DNA from 3 places in the Desulfovibrio piger genome. Region 3 is predicted to be linked to each of the others. Evidence: riboswitches for the same ligand, from Rfam matches in the RefSeq annotation. Region 3 holds a riboswitch; each other region holds the start of a gene.

Region 1 (7,389 bases), 960 kb from region 3:
CGGGGTCAGCACCAGAAAGCGGCCCGCCAGCGACAGCCAGGTGGTGAGGAAGGCGCCCTTGTTGCCGGTGGGTTCCTTGACCACCTGCACCAGCACTTCCTGGCCGGGCTTGAGCACTTTCTGGATGGGCGGGAACTTTTTCCCCTTGCTGGGCTCGTGATGGGCCAGCCAGTATTCGGGATGGATCTCGTCGATCTGCAGGAAGCCGTTCTTGCCCGCGCCGTAGCTCACGAAGGCAGCCTGCAGGTTGGTGTCGATATTGTGGATGATGCCCTTGTAGATATTGCCCTTGAGCTTGCGCTGATGGAACATGTCCAGATAATATTCCTGCAGACGGCCTTCCTCGGCGATGGCCACTTCCACCTGTTCACCGGGCAGCACGCTGATGAACATGCGCCGCTTGCCCGCGGCCACCTTGGCCTTGACCGCGGCCGCGCGCACGCTGCCCTTCTTGGGGGCCTCGCTGTCCTCACCGCGACGGCGGAGACGGGCGGGGGCGCTCTCCAGGCTTTCCACATCGCCGGTGGCGGCCTGCCACAGCTCCTCGTCACTGGCACCGTCGGGCAGGCCGGCAGGGGCCGCCGCTCCGGCGGTATCGTCCGCCTCGCTGCCGGCGGCTTCGGCATTTTCCGCCTGGGCATCACGATTCTTGCGGTTGCGCCCGCGTCCGCCGCGACGGCCGCGACGGCTCTTGCGGCGGGGCTGGTCATCACCGTCTTCCTGGGCGCCGCTGTCGGCGGCCGTTTCGGTGTCCTCCGCGGCGGGAGCGGCTTCCGCGTCGTCCGTGCGCGGGGCGGCCACTGCGGCAGGAGCGGCAGGCGTCCCGCCATCAGGCATCACGGGCATCGCGGCGGCTTCGGCAGGCAGGGGAACGGGCTGCCCGTCAGCGGGAAGGGCCGCAGCCGCTTCAGCGGCCTGGTCACCGGTCCCGGCAGGAGCGGTTTCGTCCTGCGGGCTCACGGCTTCGGGAGATTTTTTGCGGGGGGCACGCTGGCGGCGCTGGGCACCGGGCGAACGGCGGGTACCGCGACGGGGCGCGGCGTGCTGTCCGCCGTCGGTATCGGCGGGCGTTTCGGCGGCTTCAGGGGCCGGGGCCTGGTCTGGCTCCCGGGCGGTTCCGGTGCCGGGCGCGGCCTGCGCAGCGGATGCCTCTTCTCCGGCCGAGGCTTCGGGAGCGGCTTCGGGGGCCGGGCTTTCGGCGGCAGGGGCCGTGGCCTTGCGGCGGCTGGTCCGGCGGGCGGGCTTGCGGGGCGCGGCGGCCACGGCATCGTCAGCGGGTTGTGCATCGCCGCTGTCCGTGACGGCTTGTTCCGCAGGGGCATCCGTGCTCGTGGCGGCCGTCAGCGTGGCCGTTTCTTCCGTGGCAGGGGCGGCCTTGGCGCGCGAAGTGCGGCGGGTGGTACGGCGTTTGGGGGTGGGGGTTGCTTCAGCGACATCGGAGGACTCGGCCGCGTCGGACACGGCCGGTGTGTTTTCCTGGGTCATAAATATCCTTTTGGACCGCCAGAGGCGGCGAAATTTGTCAGCCGTCATCCCGGCTGAAGGAACGGCCGGGCATCCGGCAAAAGCCGGAGGGCGCGTCCGTGAGCGGACACGGGCCCGGGGATGCCCGGAAGGGGCAGGACACGGGGGATGGCAGGAGAAAACGCCCGTCACGGGACGGCGTTTTCCTGGCGGCCGGAACAGCCGCCGGAGGGGCAACGTCAGAAAGCGCGGTACCGGGCCGCGCCATGACGGGCGGGATCAGACTGTCTGTCCCCCGCGGAAGCGCCTGGCTTCGCTAATCACAATTTTCAAGGACGCGCAGCTCCACGGATAGCTTGCCGCCGCAGGAACGCAGCAGCACATAGCCGCCCTGGGCCAGAGCGCCCGGATTCACCACGATGGTGCGGCCCACCCTGTCCACGGCGCGCGCTTCGTGGATATGTCCGCACAGGCAGACATCGGGCTGGGCTTCTTCAAGGAATTCGCGCACGGCAGTAGAGCCCACATGGATATTGCCCGGGATGACGTCGCAGGCGCTGTCCTTGGGCGGATTGTGCGAAACCAGCACGGTGTGGGGGTACTTGCGGGCCTTCTGCCAGCTGCTTTCCAGCCAGCCGGCGAAGGTGGATTCAGGAAACTCGCTGGGCGTGCCGAAAGGCGTGAACGTGGAGGCTCCGATGCCGAAGATGGCCGTATCGGGCGTGAGTTCGTGCACCTGCGTGTGCAGGTTGCAGCCCAGGCCGCTCAGCCATTCGTCCACTTCGGGCCGGTCCATGTTGCCTATCTGGGCCCAGATGCGGGGATTGTGCGCCCGCAGAACGTCCATGACCAGCTCGGCCTGCTTGACGCCGCCCGTGATGGTCAGGTCGCCGGTGACGATGATGCCGTCCGCCTGCGCCAGCTCGGGGATACGGGCAAACAGCCCGGGCTCGTCGTGAATGTCCCCAACGGCAATCCAGAGATGATCCTGTTCGTTGACGCTTGGCATGGCGGTGTTTCCTTTGTTATAAAGTCACTCCGCGAACTATGGCACATTTTAGCAAGGATGGAAAGACCTCCATGTCCCTTCCCCCCGATGAGCTGAAGAAGGAACTGCGCACCCGCATGCGCGGGCTGCGGCGCGGGCAGGATCCCGCCCTGGCACGGCAGCGGGCCCGCGCGGCCCAGCAGGCCCTGCTGGACTGGGACGTCTGGCAGCAGGCCGCCCGTGTGGCCCTGTATGTGGCCCTGCCGGAAGAAGTGCACACCGGCTACCTGCTGGCCGATGCCTGGCAGCGACGCGTGCGCGTCTACCTGCCCCGGGTGCGCCTGGAGCGCGGGCGCATGGATTTCGTACCCTGTGCCCGGGTAGGCGACATGGCCGCCGGCCCCTACAAGATGCTGGAACCCCATGCCGGTCTGCTGGGCATGGCGCCCCCGGTGCTGGCCCACCCCGATTTCTGCCCCGACGTGCTCATCCTGCCCGGTGTGGCCTTTGACCGCGCGGGCAACCGCCTGGGCTTCGGCGGCGGCTATTATGACCGCTTCCTGTCGGCCTTCGGCGCCCGGGGCAGCGGCCGGCGGCCCCGGCTGGTGGGCCTGTGCTATGCTTTCCAGGTGGTGGATGCGCTGCCCTCCCAGGAATGGGACCAGCCCGTGGACTGCCTGTGTACCGAAGAAGGACTCGTATGCCTGTAAGTTTCATCCCCTTTGTGTTCCCCGGCGTGGACAACGTGCGCTGCGCCTTCCAGACCCGCTGGCAGGCGGCCGGAGACGGCCCGTACGCCGGTGGCAACATCTCCCTCGCCACGGCCGATGACCGGCAGAGCGTCATCGGCAACCGCCGCGAACTGCGGGCGGCCCTGGGCCTCCGGCGCATGGCCGAACTCAACCAGGTGCACGGCGATGCCATGATCTTCGAGCCCGAGGCCGTGGAGCCCGACGCCGTTCCCCGCTGCGATGCCGACGGCATGGCCACCGCGCAGGCCGGGCTGGGGCTGGCCATCAAGACCGCCGACTGCCAGCCCATCCTGCTGGCCCACAGGAGCGGCCGTTTCGTGGCCGGCATCCATGCGGGCTGGCGCGGCAACCGCTGTGACTTTCCCGGTTCCGGGGTGCGCCGCTTCTGCGAGCATTACGGCGTGGAACCGCGCGAACTCCTGGCCGTGCGCGGCCCGAGCCTGGGCCCGGCCCGGGCGGAGTTCATCAATTTCGAGAGCGAGTGGGGCGACGCGTTCCGCCCCTGGTTCGATGCCGGGAGCCGCACCATGGACCTGTGGGGCCTGACCCGCTGGCAGCTGGAGCAGGCCGGGCTGCTGCCCCGCAACATCTACGGCATCGACCTGTGCACGGCCAGCTGCAACCGCCAGTTCTTCTCGTACCGCTGCGTGAAGGCCTCCGGCCGTCAGGCCAGCGTCATCTGGCGCCTGGACTAGGGCAGGCCGGAAGGCATGTTCGTGATGAGGGGGGAAGGGGAAAATCCTGGCTCGCGCACACGGGTTCCCCCTCCCCCTCAAGCTCCCCCATCCCCTTTCCCATGCGTTTTTCCCGGAAGGATGGGGCGTGTCGGGGCTACGGGGAAGCAGCCTCTGCCGCCGGTCTTCGCAAGAGGGGGCATCTGGGCGCTGGGGAGGGGCTCCTCCTTTTCCGTCACACGTTGACAAGCCGCGGCTCCCTGCCTAGAGTAACGCGTTCATGGTCGCCGGAACCTGCCGGCGTCAAAAGGGAATCCCGTGAAAATCGGGAGCGGACCCGCCGCCGTAAGGCCCGCAGACCAGCTTCCTTCATGTGCCACTGGCAACGGGAAGGCCGGAAGCCGGGGGCCGAGCCGGAATACCTGCCGTGGACCGTGGCCGCTGGCCGCGACCGGTATCGGCACGGGTCTTGCCGAGGGAGCAAGGGAATACGGGCCTCTTCCATTGATGGAAGAGGCTTTTTTTGTTTCCGGGCCGGAGTGCCCGGCCACGAAAGGCCATCACAGGACGGATCATGCCGGAGAACAGCCCCATTGCCAAGGATGCGCGGAGCGCGCGCCGCCGGTGCTGCTGCGTGCTGCTGGCCGTCCTCTGGTGCGCCTCCTTGCCGCTGGCCTGTCTGCCCGGGCCCGTGCCCGTGGCTGTGGCCGATGTCTGGCAGGCGCTGGGGGCCGTGGCGGGCCTGTGCCCCCCGGCGGACGGCAGCGTGCAGCTGGTGGTGGGGCAGATCCGTCTGGCCCGTGTGCTGCTGGGCCTGCTGTGCGGTGGTGCGCTGGCCGTGGCCGGAGTGGCCCTGCAGGGCGTGCTGCGCAATCCGCTGGCGGACCCCTTCACCCTGGGCATCTCCGCCGGAGCGGCCTGCGGCGCCAGCATGGCCATCGCGCTGGGCGGTACCCTGGGCATCTGGGCAGGAGGCCTTGCCGTGGGGCTTTCCGCGGCGGCCACGGTCTCCCTGTCGGCCCTGCTGGGCTCCCTGCTGGCCCTGGGCGGTGCGCTCTGGCTGGGCAGCGGGCAGGGAAGTTTCCGGCGCGAGACCGTCATCCTGGCCGGCATCGCCGTGGCGGCCTTTCTGGGCGCCGTGGTGGCCCTGGTCAAGGCCCTCAACGAAGAATCCGTCACCAGCATCGTTTTCTGGATCATGGGCAGCCTGCAGGGCCGGGGCTGGGACAGCGTCCCCCTTTTGCTGGCCACCTTGCTGCCGGGGCTGCTGGTGGTGCTGCCGGGCTGGCGCAAGCTGGACATGCTGGCCCTGGGCGACGAACAGGCCGCGCATCTGGGCCTTGCCGTGGGCCGCACACGTTTCTGGCTGCTGGCCGGCGCCAGCTGCATGACGGCCGGTTGCGTGGCCGTGGCCGGGGTCATCGGCTTCGTGGGCCTGGTGGTGCCGCATGTCCTGCGCATGCTGCTGGGCGGAGCGCACGGCCCTTTGCTCTACGGCGCCTTCCTGGGCGGCGGCATCTTGCTGGTCTGGGCGGACGTGCTGGCCCGCTGTGTGCTTTCCGGCGGACAGGAATTGCCCGTGGGCGTGGTGACGGCCCTGCTGGGCGGCCCCTTTTTCGCTTTTCTGGTGCGGAGGCGCTGATGCTGCGGGCAAAAGGCATCCGGGCGGCCTACGGCACGGACGAGATAGTGCATGGTGTGGACATCGACCTCCACCCCGGTGAGGCCGTGGCCCTGCTGGGCCCCAACGGCAGCGGCAAGACCACGCTGCTGCGGGTGCTGGCGGGCAGCCTGACGCCGACAGCGGGGTCGGTACAGGTGCAGGGGGCGGACATCCGCCGTCTTTCCCCCCGGGAACGGGCCCGCCGGGTGGCCGTGCTTTCCCAGCGCAATGCCGCGCCACAGGGCATGACCGCCCTGCAGATGGTCCTGCTGGGCCGCTATCCCTGGCTGGGCTGGTGGGGCAGCTACAGCGCCGAAGACCGGCGCATCGCCCACGAGGCCCTGGAGGAGACCGGCGCGCTGCCGCTGGCCGGACGGCAGGTGAGCGAGCTTTCCGGCGGGGAACTGCAGCGCGTGGCCCTGGCCCGGACACTGGCCCAGCAAAGCCCCGTGCTGCTGCTGGACGAGCTGGCCGCCGGTCTGGATCTGGCCCGGATGTTGGAACTTTTCGACCTGCTGGAGCGCCGCCGCCGGGCCGGTGCCGCGCTGCTGCTGGTGATGCATGACTGCAATCTGGCCGCCCAGTACGCCACACGTCTGCTGGGCCTGCGCCGGGGCCGGGTACTGTTCGACGGCCCGGTGCGCCGCTGCTTCACGGCGGAGAACCTGCGCGCCCTCTATGCCGTGGACCTGCACATCGTCCCGCACCCCCGCAACGGTCTGCCCCAGGCCCTGCCCCTGCGGCCCCGTGGCCCTGAATACCGGGAGGACTCTCCGCATGATGCCTGATTTTTGCCGCCTGCAGCAGCGCCTTATCGCTTGGGGCTTTCGTTCGGGCCTGTGGCGGGGGCTGTGTCTGGGCCTTTGCCTGCTCTGCTGCTCCGTGCCGCCCGTCCACGCGCTGGAACTGGTGGACAGCCGGGGCGTGACCCTGCGGCTGGAACGGCCCGCACAGCGGATCATCGCCCTGTACGGCGCGTTCAACGAGATATTGCTGGCCCTGGACGCCCGCGGGACCCTTGTGGCCCGCACGGCGGCCGATGCGGCCATCCCCGGCCTGCAGGACCTGCCCGCCGTGGGCACGCACATGCGTCCCAACGCGGAGCTGGTGGCGGCCCGGCGTCCCGATGTGGTGCTGCAACTGGCCGGGCGGCAGGAAGTGCTGACCCAGACCGGGGCCCTGGAGGCTGTGGGCATCCCGGTGCTGGTCTACGAGATGCAGTCCTTTGAACAGCTTTTTGCCGTGACCCGCGCTCTGGGGCGGCTCACCGGACGCGAGGCGCGCGCCGAAGCCCTGGTGGCGGACTGGCAGCGGCGTCTGGCGGCCCTGGAGCAGCGCTATGCGGGCCAGCCGCCTGTGCGCGTATTCTATGAGGTGCGCTATCCCAACCTGCTGGCTGCCGGACGCGCCAGCATCGTGGACGAGATCATCCGCCATGCCGGTGGCCGCAACGTGCTGGATGCGCCGCAAAAGCTGGTGCGCTGCAACGAAGAGATGCTGGTGGCCCTGGACCCGGAAGCCTATATCCTGCAACAGGGGCCCATGAACCCCGCGCCGCAGGCTCCGGCGGCACGTCCGCATTACCGGGGCCTCAGTGCCGTACGTTCCGGGCGTGTGCTGCTGGTGGACGAGCATCTGTTCGCCCGCCCCGGCCCCCGCTCCGTGGAGGCCGCCGAGCGGCTGGCCCGCTGGCTGCATGGCGAGGAGCAGGGCAGCGGGAAATAAGCCGGGTATTTTGTTGAGGGGGGAAGGGCCCTTTGGCCAGAGCTCAAAGGGGCCCTTCCCCCCTCAAACTCCCCCCATCCCCCAAAAGCTCTTTATTCTGGTCAGTGGGAAGACAGCAGGGGC
Region 2 (7,389 bases), 800 kb from region 3:
GCCTGCCGCGCGTGACGGAGAGCGGCCAGCTGGTGATCCTGCTGCTGGACGGCATGCCGGCCGGGAAGGTCCGCGTGCGCTATGCCTACACGCTGGACAACAGCGGCTGGGATCCCGTCTATGACCTGGACGCACGGCCGGAAGAAGGGATCGTGCGCGTGCTCCTGGCGGCCCGGCTGCGCCAGAACTCGGGCATGGACTGGCGCGGTTGCGACCTTTCCATCGTCTGGCAGGACGCCCGGCCGCTGGATGCGCCCGCCCTGCCGGTCTGGCGGGTGGACGAGGGCCCGGTGCCGCGTCCCTATGCCCGGGCCGCCGCGGAATTCAAGTCCGCGCCCGTGATGCTGGCCGACAGCGCGGCCGGCGCTCCCGCCGCGCCCGTGCCGGTACTGGACAAGGGCACCTATGCCCGCTGGGACCTGGGCCGCGTGACCCTGCCGCAGGGACAGGAACACCTCGTTTTGCGGCAGGAGGAATGGAAGGCCCCCCTGCAGTGGGTGGCCCGGCCCGACGGGCAGGGCAGCCCGGTGTGGCTGATGGTGGAACGGGTGCTGGACAGCACCCCCTGGCCTTCGGCACAGGCCGAGTTCTCCGTGGACGGCCTGCCGGTGGGCTCTGGGCGTTTCGTGCCCGAGGGCAACAGGGTGCGCCTTTATTTCGGGGTGGACCCCCGGGTGTCGGTGACCACCACCACGGACGACAAGCGCCGTGGCGAGACCGGGATCATCGGCAAGCGCCAGACCTGGAGCTGGAACTGGACTTATACGGTGCACAATGCGCGTGCCCGGGCCGTGACGGTGCGCGTGGAGCGCCCCGAGCCCCTGCCGGTCAACAAGTCCGTGGACGTGTCGCTGGACGGTACCCGGCCGCAGAAGGGCGGGGACCACAGCCTGTTCTGGAAGGTGGAGGTGCCCGCGGGCGAGAGCCGCAGCATCAGCCACGGCGTGAACGTCAGCGCACCGGCCGAGCTGGACCTGAACCCTGTGGCACCGTGATGCTGTTTTTTTGACGTGATGCCCTTCCCGCCGTCGGGGCGGCAGAAGGGCAGAAGACAAGGGCGGGGCATCCCGCCCTTTTTCCGTTCCCGCCCGGGCTGTCCGCCGGGAGGGAAGCGGGAAGGGAAAGGCATCCGTGCATGCCTGGAGAGCGGGCATGGTATGCCGGGGGAAGGCGGGGACGTTTTTTGTAAAAACTGTCCCCGCCTTCCCCCGGACCCCCATCCACCCCTGAAAAAACGTTTGTCCAGGTCTGTCTGCCGGTCCCCGTCGCTGGCTGGAGAGGGAGCAGGCAGGGCATTTGTCCATATCAAGGATGGCAGGGAAAAAAGGCAGGCTGGTACCCGGCAGCATCGGCCAGGGCGATGCGCCGGAGAAGGGAGTGCCCTGGGCGCAGGGCAGCCCGGTCCATGCGGGGCGGCAGGCCGAAGGAGCGCGTGCGCGTCCTGCCGGGGCGGATACGGCAGGGCGCCCTCCGGGGGCACAGGGATGCGGTGCCGGTGCGCGCGGCACCGGCGGCCATGAGAGCAAGGCAAAATGCCGTATGTGATATTTTATAAAATAAAACCGGGGAGTTCCCCGGATTTTAGGCTTGCGGCCCGCGGGCGAGGGGCCTATAGTCGCGAACCTCTGCGGAGCTGTTCCGCTGTTTTCTGGCCTTAGAGGGAATGAGGTGCGTCATGTCAGAACATACGCTGCACTATGGTGATATTTCCTGGACCATGCCGGTGGCCGACAAGAACCTGGCGGCCGTGCTGGAGTCCAATCCTGTGTCTTTGCCGGTCATGGAACCGGATCAGGCCGTGCGTGAGGCCCTGCGCCATCCCATCGGCTCGCCCTGCCTGAAGGACATCGTCAACCCCGGCGAGAAGATCTGTCTGCTGGTGCCCGATGTGACCCGCTTGTGGCAGTCGCCCGCGGTCTACGTCCATGTGATGGTGGAAGAGCTCAACGCCTGCGGCATCCCCGACAGTGACATCCTCATCGTCACGGCCACGGGCACGCACCGTGCCCATGTGGGCGACGAACAGGCCCGCCTGCTGGGCGAGGACATTTGCCGCCGCATCCGCGTCATCGACCACGACTGCCGCGATACGGCCCATCTGGTGCATGTGGGCGATACCAGCCGCGGCACGCCGGTGTGGTTCAACAGCTACGCCATGGCCTGCGACAAGATCATCATCACCTGCGGCGTGGTCTATCACTTCCTGGCGGGCTTCGGTGGCGGCGGCAAGATGCTGCTGCCCGGCATCGCCGGGTACGAGACCATCCAGCGCCACCACAAGCAGGCCCTGAACCCCGGTTTCGGCAACGGCACCAATGCCGACGTGCGCAGCGCCAACATGGCGGACAGCAACATCTTCCATGCCGACATCTTCGAGGCCGCGGCCATGGCCCGCCCCTGCTTCGGCCTCAATGTGGTGGTCAATGACGACTACCGCATCCTCAAAGCCTTCGCCGGCGACTGGGTCCAGTCCCATGCGGCGGCCTGCCGTCTGGTGGACAGCATGGAGGGCGTGACCATCCACGAGCGCACGCCCCTGGTGGTGGCCAGCGCGGGCGGCTATCCCAAGGACATCAACCTGTACCAGACCATCAAGCTGCTGAGCAACGCCCTGAGCGCCGTGCAGCCGGGCGGGACCCTGATCCTGCTTTCCCGCTGTTCCGAAGGCTTCGGCAACCCCGACACGGAGAGGCAGATCTGTGCCTACAGCGACATGCAGGCCCGCGAGAAGGCCCTGCGCGATACGTTCTCCATCGGCAGCTATGTAGGCTTCCTGTTCGCCGAGGCGGCCGAGAAACACAACCTCATCCTGGTGACGGACATGGATGCCGCCCTGTTCGGCAAGACGAAGCTGCACGTCTGCCACACCCTGGACGAGGCCCTGGACATGGCCCGCCATTTCCTGGGGCAGGAGCTGGACGTGCGCACCACCATCATGCCGCACGGCGCCTCGACCCTGCCCAAGCTGGCGGTCTAGCGGCACCAGGCCGGCGCGGGCATCCCCGGGGTGCCCGCGTCAGGGACAGGAGGGCTTCCGGCCGGATGGCGCGGCCCGGGCGGTACGCCATCCGTGCCCGGGGCCGTGCCGTTTTCCCTGCCCTGTTTTTCCGGGGGAGGCCTGTTCCCCCCCGCCGGAAGGGGACGCCCGGCCGGCCGGGAAGCTGTGAAAAACAGCGCAGGCAGCGCGGCCTGCAAAGCCGGAAATCCCGCCAGCCCAGAGCTGGCGCGGGCTTTGGCAAATTGCCTGTCTTGGCGCAGAGTTGCGATTTTTTACAAGTATTTCAAGTTGTTAAAAAATACTTACAAAAAACCTGTGTTGACACTTGAGGCACCTTTTGCCATCTTGAGCGGGCAGAAGCGCTGCTACGAGCTTCATCGGGAATCCCGTGAGATCCGGGAGCGGACCCGCCGCCGTAAGTCGCAGAACCTGCTCCCCCCGTGGGCCACTGGCAGCCGCCGGGAAGGCCGGGAGCAGGGTGACGAGCCGGAAGACCTGCTTCTGCCGCTTGTCCATGGGGACAGCCTCACGGCAACGGGTTTTTGCCGCTGGGAAGGGACGTCATGACAGTCTGTCGCCGTATCGGCCGCCGGACGTCCGCATCTTTTTTCCACCTTTTTCGTGATTTTTCAGGGCCCGGGACCTCCCGCACAGGGAGGGTCTTTTGTGTTGACCCTAAAACGGGCCGCAACAACAACCATCTTGGATCTGGAGCAGGAAAACATGCTTGCGAGCATCATCAAGCGGGACGGGACCGAGGTCGCCTTCGATTCCGTCAAAATTCTCAATGCCATCACCAAGGCCAACAAGGCGTCCGGCGAGGACATGTCCCCCACGGATCTCCTGTTCGTCACCGAAAAGGTCTGCCGCAAGCTCGAAGCCCAGAACCTCCGCCATGTGGAAGAGATCCAGGACGTGGTGGAAGAGACCCTGATCCAGTACGATTACGCCAAGACCGCCAAGGCCTACATCCTGTACCGGGCCGAGCACACCAAGCGCCGCAACGCGGAATCGTACCTGATGGAGATCTACAAGACCCTGACCTACGCGCCCGCCATCGAGGAAGACATCAAGCGCGAGAACGCCAACATCGACGGCGATACGGCCATGGGCACCATGCTCAAGTACGGTTCCGAAGGGGCCAAATATTTCACCGACAACTACGTCCTGCCCAAGGACGCCTCGGCCGCGCACATCAACGGTGACATCCACATCCATGACAAGGATTTCTACATGCTCACCGAGACCTGTTGCCAGATCGACCTGATCCCGCTGTTCCGCAACGGCTTCTCCACCGGTCACGGCCATCTGCGCGAGCCCAATTCCATCGAGAGCTATTCCGCCCTGGCCTGTATCGCCATCCAGGCCAACCAGAACGAGATGCACGGCGGCCAGAGCGTGCCGCATTTTGATTACGCCATGGCCGGCGGCGTGGCCAAGACCTTCCGCAAGGAATACCGCCATGCCTTCACCGCCTTCGTGCGCATCAGGACGGGCATGGATGCCGCCCGGGCCGAGGAGTTCAGCCAGCAGATCCTGCTGCCCGTGATGCCCGCCATCCGCATGGCCGATGTGGACGAACTGGGCAAGCGCCTGGAAGGCCTGGTGGCCGGGAACGAGCGCGAGCTGGTGCGTGCCGCCCATGCCTACGCCGCCGAGGAAGCCCTGCGCATCACCGACCGCCGCACCTATCAGGCCATGGAAGCCTTTGTGCACAACCTGAACACCATGAATTCCCGCGCCGGCGCGCAGGTGCCCTTCAGCTCCGTCAACTACGGCACCGATACCTCCGCCGAGGGCCGCATGGTGGTGCGCAACCTGCTGCTGGCCACCCAGGCCGGTCTGGGCAGCGGCGAGACATCCATCTTCCCGGTGCAGATCTTCAAGGTCAAGGAAGGCGTCAACTACAACGAAGGCGACCCCAACTACGACCTGTTCAAGATGGCCATCAAGACCTCGGCCATGCGCCTGTTCCCCAATTTCAGCTTCCTGGATGCGCCGTTCAACCTGCAGTACTACAAGCCCGGCGACTACAACAGCGAAGTGGCCTACATGGGCTGCCGCACCCGCGTGCTGGGCAACGTGTACGACCCCGACCGCCAGGTGACCTGCGGCCGCGGCAACCTGAGCTTCACGTCCATCAACCTGCCCCGTCTGGGCATCGAGGCCAGGGGCGACCAGGACCGCTTCTTCCAGCTGCTGGATGACCAGATCGACCTGGTGTTCCGCCAGCTGCTGCACCGCTTCGACATCCAGTGCTCCAAGAAGGTGCGCAACTATCCCTTCCTGATGGGCAACGGCATCTGGCTGGATTCCGAAAAGCTGGACTGGGACGACAGCGTGGCCGAAGTGCTCAGGCACGGCACCCTGACCGTGGGCTTCATCGGCCTGGCCGAGACCCTGGTGGCCCTGACCGGCAAGCATCATGGCGAGAGCGAAGAGTCCCAGAAGCTGGGCCTGCGCATCGTGGAGCATATGCGCAAGCGCTGCGATGACGAAGCCGCCAAGACGCATCTCAACTTCACCCTGATCGCCACGCCTGCCGAGGGCCTGAGCGGCCGCTTCGTGGCCCTGGACCGCAAGAAGTACGGCGTCATCAAGGGCGTCACGGACCGGGAGTACTACACCAACTCCTTCCATGTGCCCGTGTATTTCCCCATCAAGGCCTTCCGCAAGATCGAGCTGGAAGCGCCCTACCACAGCTTCACCAATGCCGGTCACATCACCTATGTGGAGCTGGACGGCGATACCTGCAAGAACCTGGAAGCCTTCGAGACCATCATCCGTTTCATGCACGACAAGGGCGTGGGCTACGGATCCATCAACCATCCGCTGGACCGCGACCCCGTGTGCGGCTATGTGGGCGTCATCAACGGCCAGTGCCCCCGCTGCGGGCGCAAGGAGGGCGAGGCCGTGAGTCAGGAAACGCTCAAGATGCTGCGCCGCAAGTATCCGCACATGCCCCGCTGCTGCCGTTAGTTTCCGTCACTTTTTACCCCAAGAGGAGGAGCCTGGACCATGCTGATGAAATCTGAACTGACCGAGACCAAAGCCGAAGTGAAGATGGTGGGCGAAGGCGTGCCCTTTGAGCGCGTGCGCCGCATCACCGGCTATCTGGTGGGGACGCTTGACCGTTTCAACAACGCCAAGCGTGCCGAAGAACGCGACCGCGTCAAGCATGCCTAGGCTCCGCATCAGCGGCATCGTGGAAGAGTCCATCGTGGACGGCCCCGGCCTGCGCTATGTGGTCTTCACCCAGGGCTGTCCCCATCATTGCCCGGGCTGTCACAATCCGCAGACCCATGATTTCGACGGTGGAGAATTCCGGGACACGGACGACATCCTGCGCCAGTTCATGGAAAATCCCCTGTTGGCGGGCATGACCTTTTCCGGCGGTGAACCCTTCGTCCAGGCCGGGCCCCTGTGCCACCTGGCCGATGCCGTGCACGCCGCGGGCAAGAACGTCTATGCCTACAGCGGCTATACCTGCGAGGAGCTCTACGGCCTTGCCCGGAAGATGCCGGCCGTGGGGCAGCTGCTGGACAAGGTGGACGTGCTGGTGGACGGCCCCTATGTGGAGGCCCTGCGCGATCTGGAGCTGGACTTTCGCGGCAGCTCCAACCAGCGTGTCCTGGACAGGGCCGCCATCGAAGCCCTGCGCCCCGTGGAGGCGTGATTTTTAGCGGGGGCCCGGCAGGGGGAAGGGGCGTTTTTTGTAAGAACTCCCCCTTCCTTCCCCCAGGCCCCCATCCAACCCCGAAAAAACTTTTTCAGGGCTGCATGCCGGTCCCCATCGTTGTGCGACGGTGGCTGGTGTGGCAGCCCTCCTGTCAAAACGCCTGCCTTGTGCAGGCTTTTTTTGTCGCAGGAAAAGACGGCCTGCCGGCGGCAGTCCCGGAGGGCGTGTCCCGCTGTTGCCGCATGCCTCGGCCGGATGGCGGGGAAAGGGGGCTGTCTGTCGTCATGGCGGTGCCGAAGCGGACGCCTCAAGACCAGGGGCCGGGTGACCGATGTCGGCCTGGGGGCGATGTCTGTCCCGCCTGCGGGAAGACGGCGCGGCCTTCAGCATCCATACGGACACCGGGCGTGACGGCGTGCAGTGCGGCGTCGATCTGGCGGTTCCGCGTCATCTGGACGAGATTTCCGCCGTGCCGGCCAGCAGCCGTTGGTCTTCTCCCGGCATCCCCGGCCGCACGGGGCAGGGGGCTCCGGGAGAAGACTCCAGGCTAACTCGTGCGCAACAGGATCATGCCGATGATGAGCAGGCCCATGCCGGCAAAGGCGCAGGGCCTGAGACGCTGGCGCAGGAAGAGCCAGCCGCACAGCGAGGTGCCCAGAATGCCGAGGCTGCCCCACATGGCATAGGCCACGGCCAGATCCATGTACTGGAC
Region 3 (7,389 bases):
CGGGTCCAGGACATTTCGGAGATGTGCACCAGGCCTTCCACGCCGGGTTCCAGTTCCACGAACGCGCCGTAGTCCACCAGGTTGGTGACCTTGCCGGTGCACTTGGCACCCTCGGGGAAGCGGGCGGAGATGTCCTGCCACGGATCGGGCACCAGCTGCTTGAGGCCCAGGGAGACCTTGTTGTTCTCGCGGTCGAAGGAGAGCACCTTCAGGGTCAGGTCCTGACCCATGGTGATCATTTCCTTGGGATGGCGGATGCGCTTCCAGCTCATGTCGGTGATGTGCAGCAGGCCGTCCAGACCGCCCAGGTCCACGAACACGCCGTATTCGGTGATGTTCTTGGCCTTGCCGTGCACGATCTGGCCTTCTTCCAGGGTGCGCAGCAGATCCTGACGCTTGGAATCACGCTCTTCTTCCAGCAGCACGCGGCGGGAAACGATCACGTTGCTGCGGCGGCGGTTGATCTTCAGCACGCGGAATTCGAATTCCTGGTTGACCAGGGCGTCCATGTCGGGCACGGGACGCAGGTCCACATGCGAGCCAGGCAGAAAAGCTTCAACCCCGCCGATGTCCACGGTGTAGCCGCCCTTGATGCGGCGCACGATGTGGCCCTTGATGACCCGGTTGTTTTCCTGCACGTCTTCGAGCTGGTCAAAGACCTGCATGCGCTTGGCCTTCTCAAAGGACAGCGTGATGGTGCCTTCCATCTCGTTCTTGCGAACGACATAGACATCCACACGGTCGCCCACGCTGACGGTCATGTTGCCGGCGGCGTCACGGAACTCGCTGGCCGGGATCTGGCCCTCGGACTTGAAGTTCACGTCCACCAGAACATTGTCGTCATCCACGCGAACGATCTCGCCCTTGGTGATAGAGCCTTCTTCGAGGTCGCCGAAGTCGGGATTGAGATAGTTTTCAAGGGCGCTTTCGAAACTCATTTCGTTTTCGTGCCCGGTTTCCTTGTCTGCCATGCTTGACATGCCTCCAAACATAATTTGTCCCCTGTGCGGGGGTGAAAGAAAGTAGCAAAAGGAGAGGCAAAGCACAAGGCGAAAATGGCCCGGATGCGGGTCAGGGCGGGCAAAGCGGCCTTTTTCCCGCAGCGGGGCAGCGGCCGAAGGCCGTGAAAGGACAGGGAAAAGAGTCCCCCACTCCTGATAATTGTTCCTGAAAAGAAAAAGGGAGTGCGCACCGCCATGCAGGGCCCCGTCGTCCCGGGCGGCCGCAGACGGCAGGGCTTCCGTCCCCTGCCTGTCATCGCGGTATGCCCATCGCTGCCCGCACGCCATGCGGCAGCCGGAAAAACGCAACGCGGGCACACCGCCCGGCGACGGCATGCCCGCATCCTGATGACGGGAGCGTTTCCGGCCTAGCCGGCCAGCTTCACGAAGGTCAGCTCATGCTTGTTGCAGGAAAGATGCAGCAGACGGCCGCCCGGGATGGCCGCAAAGGCCCGCGCCGTCTCGTGGTCGGTCCGGGCCTGGAACTTGAGCGTGCAGACCACGTTGCGGCAGGCATCGGCGGCCAGCCATTCCCGCACGGTCTCCAGCAGGCGGTCAGGGTAGCAGATCATGTCCGAGAACAGCCAGTCCACCTGGCCCACATGGCGCGGCTCAAGGCCGAAGCCGCTGCCCAGGCAGTGGTTGACGCCGGGCATGGCCGCCACCTGGGGCGCCAGCCCGGCCTTGTCCACGCTGAACACGCGGCAGCCCAGCCGCCCCAGCACCCAGGTCCAGCCGCCCGGCGCGGCGCCCAGGTCGATGCACAGTTCCCCCGGCGCGGGCGTGCGCCCGGTCAGGGTGAAGACTTCCCACAGCTTGAGGTAGGCGCGGCCCGGCGGGTCCTCGCGGTTCTCCACGAACTGCACCTCCCCGTCGGCAAAGGGCGAGGTGGTGCGCGGCGAGGCCAGCATCAGGTCTTTCTCCCACAGGGTGAAGGCCCCCAGCGGCGCGGACGGGGCGGGCGTGCCGAAATGCAGGGGCCGTGCCGCCACATAGGGCAGCTGCTCCTGCATGAGGCGCAGGCGCCGCACATGCCCGCCGATGGTGGGGATGTGCGCCCGCCAGTTGCGCTGCAGGGCCGAGAGCTGGCGCGCCCCGTTGCCGATGGAGGTGATGGGGATCCAGCGCGGCTCCGTCCAGACGTTCTGGGCCCAGGCCGCGGGTTCCGTGCCCCGGGCCAGCACCAGACGGCCGCGCACGGTGATGACGCGGTCCCCCAGCTCTTCCAGCAGGGGCTGCATGTAGTCGCGCGCCGCCACCTGCACGCTGAAATCTTCCCTGGGCAGGGCCGAACGGGGCAGGTCGGGCCAGCGACGGGCCAGATGCACCTGCTCCTGCTGCCGTGCCTCGCGCCGCTGTTCCCGGCGCTCCTGCCGCCAGCGGGGCAGGACGTGGGCCTCCCCGGCGGCTTCCGGCTGTTCCGTCTTCCTGCTCCGGCCTGTCCGGGCCCGGGCGGGAGCCTGCGCTGCCGGCTCCCCGGAAACACGACGCCCGGAACGGCGGGACGGGCCTTGCCTGTCCGCGCCCTGCTCCGGGCTGGCCTTGTCCCCGCCGCGACGGCGGGGCGCTGAACGTTTTTCCTCTTCCCTGTCGGCTTCCTGCGGGGCCTGCTCCTCATGGACGGCGCCGCGGCGCGGCGCGGGAAATGATCGACTGTGCGTACTCATGCGGCCAGCATAGCCCAAAGCCCGGCCAAGGCCAAGCATCCGCCGGCCCTCCCCGGCGCCCGGCAACGGCGCGTCCGGCGAAAAAACACAGGGACAGCGCGCCCCGCCGGCCCGCGCTGTGGCGGCCCGCCTGCCACGGCGGGGACTCATCTTGCGCATCCCCACGGGACATCGTTGCCCGTCCCGGCTTGACTTTTGTGCCCCAAACCGTTTCTGATGGCGCATCCATGCGGGGAATTCCGTGCGAATCGGAAACAGTCGCGCTGCGGTGAGAGGGTACGGAGCTTCTTTGGCGACACGCCACGACAGCCAGCCGTCCCGGTGAAGGCGAAGTAAAGGCCCGGAGGCATGCCTCCCCATTCCCTCAAGTCCGAATACCCGCCATCCCTAACCTTTCAACGCGTCATTGAGGAGGTTCCATGCGCCACATCCCCACAACATTCCTGCGCTCCGCGCTGCCGGCCCTGCTGCTCACCCTCTGTCTGGCCCTGCCTGCCCTGGCGGCCCAGAAGGAAGGCCTGCTGCTGGTGGCTTTCGGCACCAGCGTGCCCGAGGCCCAGCCCGCCCTCACCGCCATCGACAAGGAGTTCAAGGCCGCCTTTCCCCACAGTCCCGTGATCTGGGCCTATACCTCCAGCATCATCCGGGCCAAGCTGGAAAAGAAGGGCGTGCACATCGGTGACGTGGCCGCCGGTCTGGAAGAACTGGCCCGGCAAAAGGTGGACGTGGTGCGCGTCCAGTCCCTGCATGTGGTGGCCGGTGAGGAATTCAGCGAGATGGAGCGCCTGCTCGTCAGCTGGCTGGCCCGCCATCCCGACAGTTTCAAGGCCGTCTATCTGGGCCGCCCGCTGCTGGAATCCCGGCAGGATGCCGAAGATGTCTGCCGCGCCGTCCTCGGCGCCACCGAAGGCAGGCGCAAGCCCGGCGAGCTGCTGGCCCTCATGGGCCACGGCCAGAGCCACGGCCGGGGCGACATGGTCATCGAAGGCATGCGCGCCACCCTCTCCTATGCCGACAACCTGGCCGTGCTGGCCACGGTGGAAGGCTCGCGCGGCTTCGACCAGGTGCTTGCCGCCATCAAGACCAGCCGCGCGTCCGTCATCTGGCTCCAGCCCTTCATGGTGGTGGCCGGGGACCATGCCCGCAACGACCTGGCCGGTGACGAGCCCGATTCCTGGGCCTCGCGGATCCGCGCCCTGGGCCTCACCCCCCGCCCCGTGCTCACCGGCCTGGGCGAGCTGCCCGGCGTGCGCGCCGTCTTCGTGCGCCATGCCCGCGACAGCCGGGACGACCTGCTGAAGAAGTAGACCTGCCGAAGAAGTAGGAGAAATGCTGCCAAGGGAAGAAGGGGCTCCCTCCTCCGGCCGGGCGTCACATGCCCTGCAAGGCGGACAGGGCGCCCCCTTTCCCGCGGTCCCCGGCAGTCGGCCAGGGCCGGACCTCTTTCCCGGTCGGCAGGTCATGGGAGCCGCCGCCCTTGCCGCTGCGGCACGGGCCAGCCGCCCCTTGCCCCCGGGCAGGAGGAGACACAAGGGAAAAAAGCGTGCGGTCCGCACCGTTCCTGCACGACCTGTCGCCCTGTGGAAAGGGATCATCGCACGAAAAAAGGACGCCTTCGGGCGTCCTTTTTTATGGCAGCGTCACCAGAGCGCCAGCGCCACGCCGGCCACCACCAGATAGCGGCCCAGTTTGGCCAGCACCACCAGCAGAAGGAAGGAGGGCAGGGGCTCGCGCAGGGTACCGGCCACCAGGGTCAGGGGGTCGCCGATGACGGGCATCCAGCTGCACAGCAGGCTCCAGCGGCCGTAGCGGTGGTACCAGCCTTCGGCCTTGCGCAGGGATTCCGGCGAGAAGGGGAACCAGCGGCGGCCCTGGAAGCGCGTGAGCGAACGGCCCAGCCACCAGTTGACGGCCGAGCCCGCGCTGTTGCCCAGGGTGGCCACGGCGATGAGGGCCCAGGCGGGTTCTCCGCTCTGCACCAGCAGGGTGGCCAGCAGCAGTTCCGACTGCGCGGGCAGCAGGGTGGCCGCCACCAGCGCGGTGAGGAACAGGCCTCCGTACAGGGAAAAAAGGCTCAGGGCAGTCATGGGCGGCACGGAAAGCCGCCGCAAGGCATCAGGCGCTGCGGCGGCTCCTTGTGGGGCGGGATCTAAGCGGCAAGTTTCTTGAGGAGCCAGGCCATATTGGCGGCCAGGTCCTTCACCGTTCGGATGCCCTCGGCATCGCTGTCCACATCACCGGGGTCAAGGCCGAAGGCAAAATTGAAATAGCTTGATGTGGGCACGATCATGTCACTGATGGCGAACCAGGACATGATGTTGAAATAGGCCTGCATGGCCCCGGCACGACGGACGGCTATCAGGGGCGCAGCCACTTTGTGCTTGAAGATGTTGTCCTGCCCCTGCACGCGCACACGCATGCGGGAGATGTAACATGCCCTGTCGATCAGGGCCTTCATCTCCGATGTGACATTGCCCACGAATACGGGTGTCGCCAGCACGATGCCGTCGGCCGCCCGCATCTTTTCGAACCATTCATTGAAGGGATCATCCTTCTGGACGCAGACCTCTTCGCCGCTACGCCGGCAATGGTTGCATTCCAGGCATCCGTGGACCCTGACACCGCCCACCTGGATGATCTCCGAAGAAATGTCTTCCGCAGCAAGCGTTTCACAAAAGAGTTTGCACAGTCGGGCCGTGTTGCCGTTACGCCTGGGGCTGCCGTTGAACACCGCTACATGCATGGGACCTCTCCTTCATGACAGGTTGTTACAGGTACTTGCCGCGTCAGGAACCTATTAGTCATGTATCATATTCGCATTTGAACGCATATGCTGTTCCATGACGGCACGGCATTTTTGGATATCGCGACTCTCCAATGCTTCTATGATTTTGTTATGCCAATAGATGGATTCAGATCTTCTTTTCAAATTATGGGTAACGGAATCGTTCCTTCTCTGGTCGAACAGGGAATTGATGATCCTCATCAGTGAAATGAATATGGGGTTATGTGTGGCCTTGGCAAGAGCAAGGTGGAATTCCTTGATGTAGAATGTTTCATTCTTGTGTTCACACCTTGATTTGTATTGATCGTAAACTATGGATTTAAGTGCGTTGATATCCTCTTTCGTGGCCCTGTGTGCCGCGATTTCGATGACATTGCACTCTATGTATTTCCTGAATTCGTTCAGATGGTCCTGTTCATAATACACGTCCGACATGAACCGCAGTTCGTCTCCCGCAAGACCGGGAACAGAAGCGTTGACGAACGTCCCGGACCCCTGCTGGCTTGTGAGCATGCCGCTCAGGGACAGCAGGCGGATGGCTTCCCTGACGCTTGTCCTTGAGACCCCCATCTGTTCCGCGAGAACGCGTTCGGCAGGGAGGCGGGCCCCATCCGGGAGTTCGCCTGACTTGATCATGGCGATGATTTTTTCTGAAACGACCGCATACAAAGGGCGGCGCCCGTTTTGCTCCGTCATCATGTGCTATCCTTGCTGAGTGTGAAGGTGCACCAAGATAGCATAAAGATTCCCTCAGCGCCTCCTTTTTCAAATTGATTAGACCAATTTCACTTAAACCGCAAGAAGCGGGACAAAATCGTGAAAAAAATTTCTAATGTAACATATTACTATATTTATATTTTTTAAAAAAATTTTTTCAGGGGAGGATTTATTCCAAGCTTTTGGTTGTTATTTGTGAAAAATTTTTTTAACCTGAAATCGTACCAAATGGTGATATTCATTATACGATATATTTAAGATAGTTATAAAAATTTTTCACTAAAAAGGGGGCTTTTGATGAAACATATTAGACCATTTTTCTACGAAGAGCCGTCCTCTGTTCCGGAAGCTTCGGCGATGCTTTCCGCCCCGGGAGCCCTGGCGCTTGCCGGTGGTACGGACATCACGGTCATGTTGCGGCGCAAGCCCATGGACGACGTCATGCTGGTCAACCTCAAAAAGATCCCCGGCCTGGACAGTATCCAGAAGCTGGAGGACGGCGGCCTCCGCCTGGGGGCGCTCGTGACCGTGGGGCATATGGGGCGCGTCCTCACCGCCCCCGAGCATGCGGTCCTGCGCATCGCCTGCAACAGTCTGGGCACGCCCGCCGTCCGCAATCTGGCCACACTGGGCGGCAATGTGGGCCGGGCCTCGCCCGCTTCCGACGTCATCCCGGCCCTGCTGAGCCTCGATGCCGTCGTCATCCTTGAAAGCGCCCGGGAAAGCCGGCGCGTCCCCCTGGGACAACTGCTCCAGGGCCCGGGCCGGCTGGACAGCCGCCCCGGCGAGTTCATCACCGCCGTCGAGCTGCCGCCGCATGCAGGCAGGGTGGGCGCCTACTGGAAGGCCGGGCGCATCCGGGGCGCGGACTGCGCCCTGGCCGGGGTCGGCGTCTCCTTCTGCTGGGACGGGGACGCCGTCACGGAGCCCAGGGTGGCCATGACCTCCGTGGGGCCCACCTGTCTGCGTTCCGCCGGGGCCGAAAATGTGCTGCGGGGCGCGCGCCTTGATGAAGAGACCATCCGTGCCGCAGCTGAGGCCGCGGCGCGGGATGCCCGCCCCATCACGGACCTGCGGGCCAGTGCCGCCTACAGGAAAGAACTTGTCCGGGGCTTGTTGACAAAGACCCTGCGTTCCCTCGCCGCGCAGGAGAGAAGGAGCTGCTGATGCAAGACGTACATGTGACAATGACGGTGAACGGTGAAACCCACAGCCTGAC

The links. Region 3 has a riboswitch for cobalamin ahead of DESPIGER_RS08710 (sirohydrochlorin cobaltochelatase). Riboswitches for the same ligand answer to the same signal wherever they lie in the genome.
Region 1: linked by a shared signal. The riboswitch ahead of DESPIGER_RS00425 (FecCD family ABC transporter permease) and the one ahead of DESPIGER_RS08710 (sirohydrochlorin cobaltochelatase) in region 3 are both predicted to bind cobalamin.
Region 2: linked by a shared signal. The riboswitch ahead of DESPIGER_RS05170 (anaerobic ribonucleoside triphosphate reductase) and the one ahead of DESPIGER_RS08710 (sirohydrochlorin cobaltochelatase) in region 3 are both predicted to bind cobalamin.

Annotation. Positions count from the first base shown of each region.
Region 1 is NZ_LT630450.1:69,993-77,381, forward strand. It holds gene DESPIGER_RS13105 (Rne/Rng family ribonuclease) at 1-1,485, opposite strand, end outside; gene DESPIGER_RS00410 (metallophosphoesterase family protein) at 1,781-2,473, opposite strand; gene DESPIGER_RS00415 (5-formyltetrahydrofolate cyclo-ligase) at 2,545-3,162, shown strand; gene DESPIGER_RS00420 (polyphenol oxidase family protein) at 3,153-3,899, shown strand; cobalamin riboswitch at 4,143-4,323, shown strand; gene DESPIGER_RS00425 (FecCD family ABC transporter permease) at 4,453-5,520, shown strand; gene DESPIGER_RS00430 (ABC transporter ATP-binding protein) at 5,520-6,329, shown strand; gene DESPIGER_RS00435 (ABC transporter substrate-binding protein) at 6,319-7,266, shown strand.
Region 2 is NZ_LT630450.1:1,113,464-1,120,852, reverse strand. It holds gene DESPIGER_RS05185 (DUF4139 domain-containing protein) at 1-995, shown strand, start outside; gene larA (nickel-dependent lactate racemase) at 1,676-2,977, shown strand; cobalamin riboswitch at 3,339-3,516, shown strand; gene DESPIGER_RS05170 (anaerobic ribonucleoside triphosphate reductase) at 3,722-5,977, shown strand; gene nrdD (anaerobic ribonucleoside-triphosphate reductase) at 6,017-6,184, shown strand; gene nrdG (anaerobic ribonucleoside-triphosphate reductase activating protein) at 6,177-6,674, shown strand; gene DESPIGER_RS05155 (DMT family transporter) at 7,225-7,389, opposite strand, start outside.
Region 3 is NZ_LT630450.1:1,912,582-1,919,970, forward strand. It holds gene DESPIGER_RS08700 (30S ribosomal protein S1) at 1-971, opposite strand, end outside; gene DESPIGER_RS08705 (SAM-dependent methyltransferase) at 1,370-2,242, opposite strand; cobalamin riboswitch at 2,869-3,069, shown strand; gene DESPIGER_RS08710 (sirohydrochlorin cobaltochelatase) at 3,088-3,975, shown strand; gene DESPIGER_RS08715 (YqaA family protein) at 4,309-4,755, opposite strand; gene DESPIGER_RS08720 (flavodoxin family protein) at 4,818-5,411, opposite strand; gene DESPIGER_RS08725 (FadR/GntR family transcriptional regulator) at 5,466-6,152, opposite strand; gene DESPIGER_RS08730 (FAD binding domain-containing protein) at 6,468-7,337, shown strand; gene DESPIGER_RS08735 ((2Fe-2S)-binding protein) at 7,337-7,389, shown strand, end outside.